4 regions of the Dactylosporangium sp. NPDC050688 genome follow, and region 1 is predicted to be linked to each of the others. Evidence: riboswitches for the same ligand, from Rfam matches in the RefSeq annotation. Region 1 holds a riboswitch; each other region holds the start of a gene.
The links. A riboswitch is a leader RNA that binds a small molecule or an ion and turns the genes downstream of it on or off. The one in region 1 is predicted to bind cobalamin.
Positions count from the first base shown of each region.

Region 1 (2,194 bases):
GGGCGGCAGGCACGAAGGAGGCTCCCGGGGCGGCGGGGTTCGTCAGGATCGTGAATTTAGCGTCTTGTCGGCTATGGGGGAACCCGGCATCATGTGCCGATGCGATCGGGCAGCGTCATTGCGGTCAATGCCGTCAGGGTTGCGGTGCTGGCCGTCGTCGCGGCGCTCGGCCTCGTGGTGACCGCGGTGCCCGCCGCCGCGCACGGGCAGCTGGCCATGTCGGACCCCGTCCAGGACAGCACGGTCGACCAGCCGCGGGCCGACGTGGCGCTGTACTTCACCGAGCAGCCGGCGTCCTTCGCGTGGTTCACCGTGACCGCCCCGTCCGGGCAGCGGGTCGACGGCGGCTGGCGCGGCGGGGAGCCCAAGCGCCTCGACAAGCCGGTCCAGGAGTACTTCCTCGTCGACGGCAAGTTCGAGCCGAAGGTCTACAACACCGGCTTCCCGGCGCTGGTGGCCGTCTCGCACTGGCCGGAGCAGGGTTTGTACGTCGTGGCGTACCAGTCGGTCGCCTCCGACGGCGAGGCGGTGAAGGGGCAGCTGCGGTTCACGTACGGCGGGCCGGTGACGCCGGCGCCGGCGGGCTGGACCGCCCCGACGGCCGGGCCGTCCGAGGCGCTGACCCGGGCGCTGAGCAAGGAGAGCGCGCCAGCGGCCGCGGCACCCACCGCCGGCCCCCAGCAGGCCGCGCCGCCGCCCGCCCCGGCGACCCCGTTCGTGCTCACCGACTGGCTGATCCCGGCGCTGCTCATCGTGGGCGTCGGCGCGATGGTCTGGCTCGCCGCCCGCCGCGCTCCAGTGCCGCCGGAGAAGAAACGCCGCAAGGCCGCCCTCCGGTAAAGCCTTGGGTAAGGCCCTCCGAGCGGCTGCGTCTCCGCGCCCAGCCGGGCCGGTTTGGCCGCCTTCCCCGCCCGGCGCAGCACGGCACACAGGACGGCGTGCGCCGCGGTCCTCCACACGTCCCCTGTTCGGCCCCGCGCGCCGCCGGCCAAGGATTTGGGTCACGTTGACGTCACTGGGAGCCCTGGGACAGGATGAACCCCGAGCGGTCACAGGGAGGAACCCAGTGCGATTCTGGGACGGTCCCGCCACTGTGACCGGGGAGTCGTCCTCCAGCGCACGGGCCACGGCCACAGGTCGGAAGGTCGGGGGACGGCGGCGATCCGGGAGTCAGGAGACTCCGGCCGCTCGTGCTCCATGACCCAGCGGGCGCGGACCCGCTCGAGGAGGATGTGCCCGTGACGTCGCCGTATCCGTTCTCGGCCGTGGTCGGCCTGCCCGACCTGCGCCTCGCGCTGCTGCTCACCGCCGTGTCCCCGGCGATCGGCGGGGTGCTCGTCCGGGGTGAGAAGGGCACCGCCAAGTCGACCGTCGTGCGGGGCCTCGCCACGCTGCTGCCGGAGGTCGACGTCGTCGCCGGCTGCCGGTTCGCCTGCGACCCCGCCGCGCCGGACCGGTCCTGCCCCGACGGCCCGCATCCGGTGGACGCGCCCCTGAGCAGCGCCGTGCGCCGCCGGTCCGCCCTGGTCGAGCTGCCCGTCGGTGCCACCGAGGACCGGGTCGTCGGCACCCTCGACCTGCAGCGGGCCCTCGGCGACGGGGTCAAGGCCTACGAGCCCGGCCTGCTCGCCGCCGCCCACCGCGGCGTGCTCTACGTCGACGAGGTCAACCTCCTGCCCGACCATCTCGTCGACCTGCTCCTCGACGCCGCCGCGATGGGCCGCGCCCACGTCGAGCGCGACGGGGTCTCCGTCCAGCATGCCGCCAGGTTCCTGCTCGTCGGCACCATGAACCCGGAGGAGGGCGAGCCGCGCCCGCAGCTCGTCGACCGGTTCGGCCTGGTCGTCGGGGTGACGTCGCCGACCACCGCCGCGCCCCGGGCCGAGGTGGTGCGGCGGCGGCTGGCGTACGAGCACGACCCCGAAGCCTTCGCGGCCCGCTTCGTCGAGGAGGACGCCGCCCTCGCCGCCCGCATCGCCGCCGCCCGGCGGGCGCTGCCCGGGGTGTCGCTGCCGGACCGCCAGCTCGACCGCATCGCGCGGATCTGCCTGGCGTACCGGGTCGACGGGCTGCGCGCCGACATCGTGGTGGCCCGCACCGCGGTCGCGCTGGCGGCCTGGCACGGCCGGACCGTGGTGACGAAGGACGACCTGCGCGACGCGGCCCGGCTCGCTCTGCCGCACCGGCGCCGCCG
Region 1 is NZ_JBFAIC010000037.1:88,608-90,801, forward strand. It holds gene AB0H83_RS30215 (hypothetical protein) at 1-13, opposite strand, end outside; gene AB0H83_RS30220 (copper resistance protein CopC) at 100-840, shown strand; cobalamin riboswitch at 1,057-1,181, shown strand; gene AB0H83_RS30225 (VWA domain-containing protein) at 1,239-2,194, shown strand, end outside.

Region 2 (2,194 bases), on a different contig from region 1:
CCGCGGCGTGGAACGCCCGGTGGCCCTCCTCCTTCGCCCGCCGCTCCTGCTCGGTCTCGGCGTCCCAGCGCTGCTCGTCGCCGTAGATGAGGATCAGGTACTTCGCCATTGTCCGTCCCATTCGTCCATCGGGCCCGTTGTCGTGCCCGTCCAGCTGTACGACGAACCGCAGTGCGGCAGAATCGACAAGCGCCGCCGGGTGAGCTGGAGCCAACCGACAGCTACCAGCGGTCGTGGTGCAGCGCCGCGGCGAGCGGGGTGCGGTGCCGCCAGCCGTGCCGCTCCAGGTCCGGCACCGTCTCCAGGTGCGTCACCGGCCCGAGGCACAGCCACGCGACCGGGCGGATCGTCTCGGGGATGCCCAGCAGCTCACGCACGAACGGCTCGCGGTAGAACGACACCCACCCCACGCCCAGGTCCTCGGCGGTCGCGGCGAGCCACAGATTCTGGATGGCGAGGCACACCGAGTAGAGGCCGGCGTCGGCGATCGCGTGCCGCCCCAGCACTCCCGGTCCGCCGCGGCCGGCGTCGTACGTGACGACCACCGACATCGTCGACTCCAGCACCCCATCGATCTTGATCCGGGCGAACGTCCCGGCGGCCTCGCCGTCAAGGGTCGCGGCGAACGTCGCCCGCTCCTGCCGGACGTGCTCGTGAAACGCGCGGCGCAGCCCGGGGTCGCGCACGAGGACGAAGTCCCACGGCTGGGTCAGCCCCACGCTCGGGGCCGCGTGCGCGGCGCTCAGCACGCGGTCGAGGACCTCGCCGGGGATCGGCGCCCCGGTGAACTGGCCGCGCACGTCGCGGCGGCGGCGCACGACGTCGTACAGGTCGGTGCTCATGAGGGCAGGCTCCCGCTGCTCGGCCCGCCCCGTCGCGGGGCGGGCGGTGACCGCGAGGCCGGTCTTCGGACTCTCGGATCAACGCCTGCACCGTCCGCCTTCCCAGCCCGCAGGCCAGTGACCGCACGCCGCGCGGGCGCGCATGGACGGCAGCTCCCCGATCACCGCGGCGGGCCCGTGCCGGATTCACACCGGCTTCCCGATTCTCCCCGGTCGCCCGGGGCACCTCGCATCAGTTCATGCCGCCGCAAGCCTAAACGCCTGGCCTAGACGCACAGCCGGTAATGCGTGGTGAGCCGCCCCTCCTCCAGCAGGTGGAACGCGAGCGCCGGCGGCGGCTCCGGACGGGCCTCGGCAGTGATATGGGCTTATGCTCATATCTGTCATTGTGGCACGGATCGCGGCAGGGTCGTCGGTATGCTTCGGGCGTGGACAGGAGGAGCGACATGAGCGCAGCGGCTGTTGGCGCTCGGATGCCGACCACGATCACCCTCGACGACGTCGCGGCCATGGCGGATGCGGATGAGCATCACCGCTACGAGCTGAGTCGAGAAGGGGTGCTGTCCATCATGCCGCCGGCCCACCCGGAGCATGCGGTGACCGTCGCCAAGATGGTGCACTGGTTCCACGCCAATGGGTTTGGACCCGAGCAGATCATGGTCGACTGCGGCATCCACGTCGGCGGCGGGCGGCAGCCGGACGTGACGGTCTGGGCGAAGGACAAGCCACCACGCGCGGCACGCTCCAGCTACGCGGGCATCGACGGACTACTTCTCGCGGTCGAGGTGGTGTCGCCCGACAGCGAGCACATCGACCGCGTCATCAAGCGCGACGAGTATGCGACGGCCGGCGTCCCCCGCTACTGGATCGTCGGTCGCGACGCGGCCACCACCTTGCAGGCGCTGGTCCTGCGCGACGGCGAGTTCGTGACGGAGCACGAGCCGCGGCCCCTGGCCTGGCTGCTGAACGGGCCCGTGCCCGACCTCAGCTGAGGGCAACAGCACCGGTGGAAATAGGTCAGGTTCGTCACCGGTACCATCCCCGCACGTGACGGTGCAGGGAGTACTGCTCGACCTCGACGGCACGCTGCTGGACCACGAGGGCGCGGTGACCGCGGCGCTGCTGCGGTGGCTGCCCACGATCGGGGTCGGACCGGACGCGCGGACCCTGGCCCTGTGGCGCACCGTGCAGGAGCGGCACCTGGCCGGTTGGCGGGCCGGGCGCATCACGTTCCAGCAGCAGCGCCGCCGCCGCGTCAGGGACTTCCTGGTCGCGGTCGGCCGGCCCGCCGAGGACGACGAGGCGCGCCTGGACACCCTCTTCAACGGGTTTCTGCGGGGGTACGAGCAGGC
Region 2 is NZ_JBFAIC010000026.1:1,918-4,111, forward strand. It holds gene AB0H83_RS24210 (YciI family protein) at 1-109, opposite strand, end outside; gene bluB (5,6-dimethylbenzimidazole synthase) at 222-842, opposite strand; cobalamin riboswitch at 881-1,087, opposite strand; gene AB0H83_RS24220 (Uma2 family endonuclease) at 1,316-1,834, shown strand; gene AB0H83_RS24225 (HAD family hydrolase) at 1,890-2,194, shown strand, end outside.
Region 2: another riboswitch for cobalamin. It lies ahead of bluB (5,6-dimethylbenzimidazole synthase); the one in region 1 lies ahead of AB0H83_RS30225 (VWA domain-containing protein).

Region 3 (2,194 bases), on a different contig from region 1:
TCGGCGCCGACGCCCGCGTCGACGTCGCCCCGGCCGCGGCGACCTCGACGCCCGCCCTCGCCGCGCGCATCGCCGCCGCACCCGGGATCGACCACGTCGTCGTCGCACAGGTCACCGACCGGGCCAGGGTCATCGCCGACGCCGCGATCACCGCCCCCCGCCTGGTGATCGTCGACGCCGCCGCGTTCCAGCGGCTGCTCGCCGCCACCCCGCTGCCGGACGCACCGGCGCTCGCCCGGCTCGCGAACCCCGCCCCCGGCGACGTCCCCGCGCTGGTGCTCTCCGGCGACGGCAGCCTCCAGCCCGGCATGCACCTGCAACTGCCCCAGCCGGACGGCGCCCCGGCGATCCGGCTCACCGCCGTCGGCACCGCGCCCGCCATCGGCGGCGCCACCGACCTCGTCGTCGTGGACACCGCCGGCCTCGCTGCCGCCGGCCTGACCACCGTGCCCAACACCGTCTGGGTGACCGGTCCCGGCACCGCCGCCGCCGTCGCCTCGGGTGACTCCGCCGCCAACGTCGTGCTCCGCGCCGACGTGGAACGCGCGCGCCGCGCTGCGCCGCTGACCGCGGGTCTGCTGCGGCTGGCCCGCACCGCCGCCGCGACGCTGCTGGTGCTGGGACTGCTCGGGCTCGCCCTCGGCGCCGCCGCCGGCGCACCGCAACGCTGGCAGACCCTCACCCGCCTGCGCACCCTCGGCCTGCGGCCACGTGACGCCCGCTGGATCGCGGCCGGCGAGCTGCTGCCTGCGGTGCTGCTCGCCGCCGTGGGCGGCCCGCTGCTCGGCGCGGTGCTGGCCCGGCTCACGCTCGGCCCGCTCGAACTGCGGCTGCTCACCCGCCAGACCGTTGACCCTTCCCTGGTACTGCCGTGGGGGTGGCTCGCGCTGCTGGGCGGGGTGCTGCTGGCGGCGGTCGCCGTCGTGGTGCCGGTCGAGGCGGCGCTGCGCCGCCGCCGGCAGCTGGGCGAGGTGCTCCGCGCGGGCGAGTGACCCGGCGCAGTGTCCGCGGGGCGCACCAGGCTGCGGTCGAACCGGTGCTGTCCCTGCACGTCGAACTCGGTCGCGTGGTCCTGGCCGACCCCGACCGGCGTCGATGTACTACGGTTCAGGCGACCACCCGCAGCGAAACCGGTGCGACACCGGTGCTGTCCCGCAACTGTGATGCCCCGATCCGTACGGTCCGGGGACTAGCCAGGTCGCCTGCCGGGGACGGTCGCGAACCGCGCTCTCGAGGAAGGGCGCCTTGCGGGCGGGGCATGTTCGTCACCCCCTGTCGGCGAAGCACCGACTCCTCGACCGACAGGAGGACTGATGAGCAGACGCACCCCGGTAACGTTCGGTGCCGCCCTGGTCGCCATCGCGCTCACGCTCGGCGCTTGCGCCGGCGGCGCGGACGGCACCCCGCAGCCCGGCTCCGCCGACGCCGCCGCGTATCCGGTGACGGTGGGCAAGGTCACGCTGGAGCAACGCCCCACGAAGATCGTGTCGCTGTCGCCGAGCACCACCGAGATGCTCTTCGCGATCGGTGCGGGCGCGCAGGTGACGGCGGTCGACGACCAATCCGACTATCCGGCCGAGGTACCGACGTCGCAGTTGTCCGGGTTCCAGCCGAACGCCGAGGCGATCGTGGCCAAGAACCCCGACCTGGTCGTCCTGACCACCGACGCCAACAAGGTCGTCGAGCAGCTCGCCAAGTTCAAGATCCCGGTCTACCTCGCACCGGCGGCCGTCACGCTCGACGACACGTACCGGCAGATCGACGAGCTGGGCCGGCTCACGGGCCACGGCTCCGAGGCCACGGACCTGGTCGGACGCATGCGCCACGACGTCGACAAGCTGATCAAGGGCCTGCCGCCGCGCTCGAGCAAGCTGACGTACTACTACGAGCTCGACCCGACGCTGTACACGGTCACCGGCAGCACGTTCGTCGGCTCGCTGTTCACCATGGCAGGCCTGCAGAACGTGGCCGATCCCGCGGACCCCGGCGGCGCGAAGGGCGGCTATCCCCAGCTCTCCGTCGAGGTGCTGGTCCAGGCCGACCCGGATCTGGTGTTCCTCGCCGACGCGAAGTGCTGCAAGCAGTCGGCCGAGACGGTCGCCGCCCGCCCCGGCTGGTCCGGCATCACCGCGGTGAAGACCGGGCGGATCGTCGCGCTGGACGACGCCGTGGCGTCCCGCTGGGGCCCGCGCGC
Region 3 is NZ_JBFAIC010000044.1:66,345-68,538, reverse strand. It holds gene AB0H83_RS33250 (FtsX-like permease family protein) at 1-992, shown strand, start outside; cobalamin riboswitch at 1,087-1,225, shown strand; gene AB0H83_RS33245 (ABC transporter substrate-binding protein) at 1,314-2,194, shown strand, end outside.
Region 3: another riboswitch for cobalamin. It lies ahead of AB0H83_RS33245 (ABC transporter substrate-binding protein); the one in region 1 lies ahead of AB0H83_RS30225 (VWA domain-containing protein).

Region 4 (2,194 bases), on a different contig from region 1:
AGTGGTGACTGGGCGGCAGGTCGGGGTCGTGGTAGATGGCGACCGGGTTCTCGCCGAAGCCGCGCGGCGGCTGCACCATCACCACCACGTTGCCCTCGCGCAGCGCGGCGAGCACGATCTCGCCGTCGGGGTCGTGCGAGGTGTCGACGAACAGCGAGCCGGGCGCCGGCCCCCAGTGCCGCTCCATCGCCTCGCGCAGGTCCGCCGGCAGCGTCTGGAACCAGGCCCGGTACTTGGCGGCGGAGATCCTGATCGGGTTGCCCCGCAGCTGGTCCTCGGTGAGCCAGTTGACGTCCTGCCCGCCGGCGGCGATGAGCGTGTGCATCAGCGCGTCGCCGTCCTTCGGGAAGCCGCCGGCGCCCACGTAACCCTGCTCGCGCATGGCCGCCAGCAGCCGGACCACGCTCGCGGGCGTGTCGAGCCCCACCGCGTTGCCGATCCGCGCGTGTTTCGTCGGGTACGCGCTGAGCATCAGCACGACCTTGCGCTGCGAGGCGGGCAGGTGCCGCAGCCGGGCGTGCCCGACGGCGATCCCGGCGACCCGGCCGGCCCGCTCCCGGTCGGCGACGTAGACGGTGAGCCCGTCGGCGTCGACCTCCTTGAACGAGAACGGCACCGTGATGATCCGGCCGTCGAACTCGGGGATCGCGACCTGCGTGGCCGTGTCGAGCGGCGACAGGCCGTCGTCGTTGGCGTCCCAGGTGTCGCGGGCGCTGGTCAGGCAGAGCCCTTGCAGGATCGGCACGTCCAGCGCGGCCAGGGCGCCCACGTCCCACGCCTCGTCCTCGCCGCCGGCCTGCGCGTCGGCGGGCCGGGTGCCGCCCGCGGCCAGGACGGTGACGACGAGCGCGTCGGCCTGCCGCAGCGTCTCCAGCAGCTGCGGCGGGGCGGTGCGCAGCGACGAGGCGAACACGGGCAGCGCCCGGCCGCCGGCGTCCTCGATCGCGTCGCAGAGCGTCTCCACGAACGCGGTGTTGCCGGCCAGATGGTGCGCCCGGTAGTAGATGACGCCGACGGTCGGGCCGTCGGCGGTCGTCGCCCGCTCCAGCAGTCCCCACGCCGGGGTCCGCGCCGGCGGGGCGAACCCGTGCCCGGTCAGCAGGACCGTGTCGGACAGGAACTTGTGCAGCTCGGCGAGGTTGGCCGGGCCGCCCTCGGCGAAATACGCGTGGGCCTCCGCGGCGACCCCGGCGGGCACCGTCGAGTGGCGCATCAGCTCGGCGTCGGGCAGCTGCTCGCCGCCGAGCAGGACCACGGGCAGCGGCAGCCGCAGCAGCGCGTCGAAGCCCTCCTGCCAGTCCCGGTAGCCGCCCAGGAACCGCACCACGACCAGGTCGGCGCCCTCGGCCAGGGCCGGCAGGTCCGCCACGGCGGTGCGCGACGGGTTGGCCAGCCGGAACGCCGCGCCGCTGGCACGGGCGCTGAGCAGGTCGGTGTCGGACGTCGACAGCAGCAGGATCACGCCTGGGTCCTCCCTCGGGGTCCGCGCCCCAAGTCGGTCGGGAAAGGTCGGGCGGCGGAAAGTCTCCTGGCTCCCGGATCGGCGCTCGTCTCCTGCCTTCCCGGGCTCGCGCCCAGTGGCCTCAGTCGGAGACTCACTCCCCGGTCACAGTGGCGGGACCGCGCCGGACTCGCACCGGCTTCCTCCACTCGTCGCCCGTACAGCACCGCCAACTCTCCTGGACACCGCTGACTTGAGTCAAGCGACGAGCTGCGCAGTAGTATCCGGCCCGTGCAGGCTGCCAGCGGACGCGACGCTCCGGACCGGTGCCCGGGCGCCGTGCAGGTCCATGCCGCGGCCGACGGCGGACTGGCGCGGGTCCGGCTGCCCGGCGGCCGGCTCGGCCGGGATGCCCTCGCCGTCCTGCGCGCCGCCGCCCTCGATCTCGGCGACCCCGACCTGGAGCTCACCTCCCGGGGCAACGTGCAGGTCAGGGCGCTGCGGCCGGGCGCGGAACTCGACCTGGCGGCCCGGCTGACCGGGGCGGGGCTGCTGCCGTCGGCGACGCACGAGCGGGTCCGCAACATCGTCGCCAGCCCGCTGACCGGCCGCGACGGCCGTGGCGTGCTGGACGTGCGGCCGGTGGTGGCCGCGTTCGACGCCGGGCTGTGCGCCGACGCGTCCCTCGCCGCGCTGCCGGGCCGGTTCCTGGTGACGCTCGACGACGGGCGCGGCGACGTGACCCCGCTCGGT
Region 4 is NZ_JBFAIC010000109.1:17,232-19,425, reverse strand. It holds gene cobN (cobaltochelatase subunit CobN) at 1-1,462, opposite strand, end outside; cobalamin riboswitch at 1,501-1,687, opposite strand; gene AB0H83_RS48965 (precorrin-3B synthase) at 1,733-2,194, shown strand, end outside.
Region 4: another riboswitch for cobalamin. It lies ahead of cobN (cobaltochelatase subunit CobN); the one in region 1 lies ahead of AB0H83_RS30225 (VWA domain-containing protein).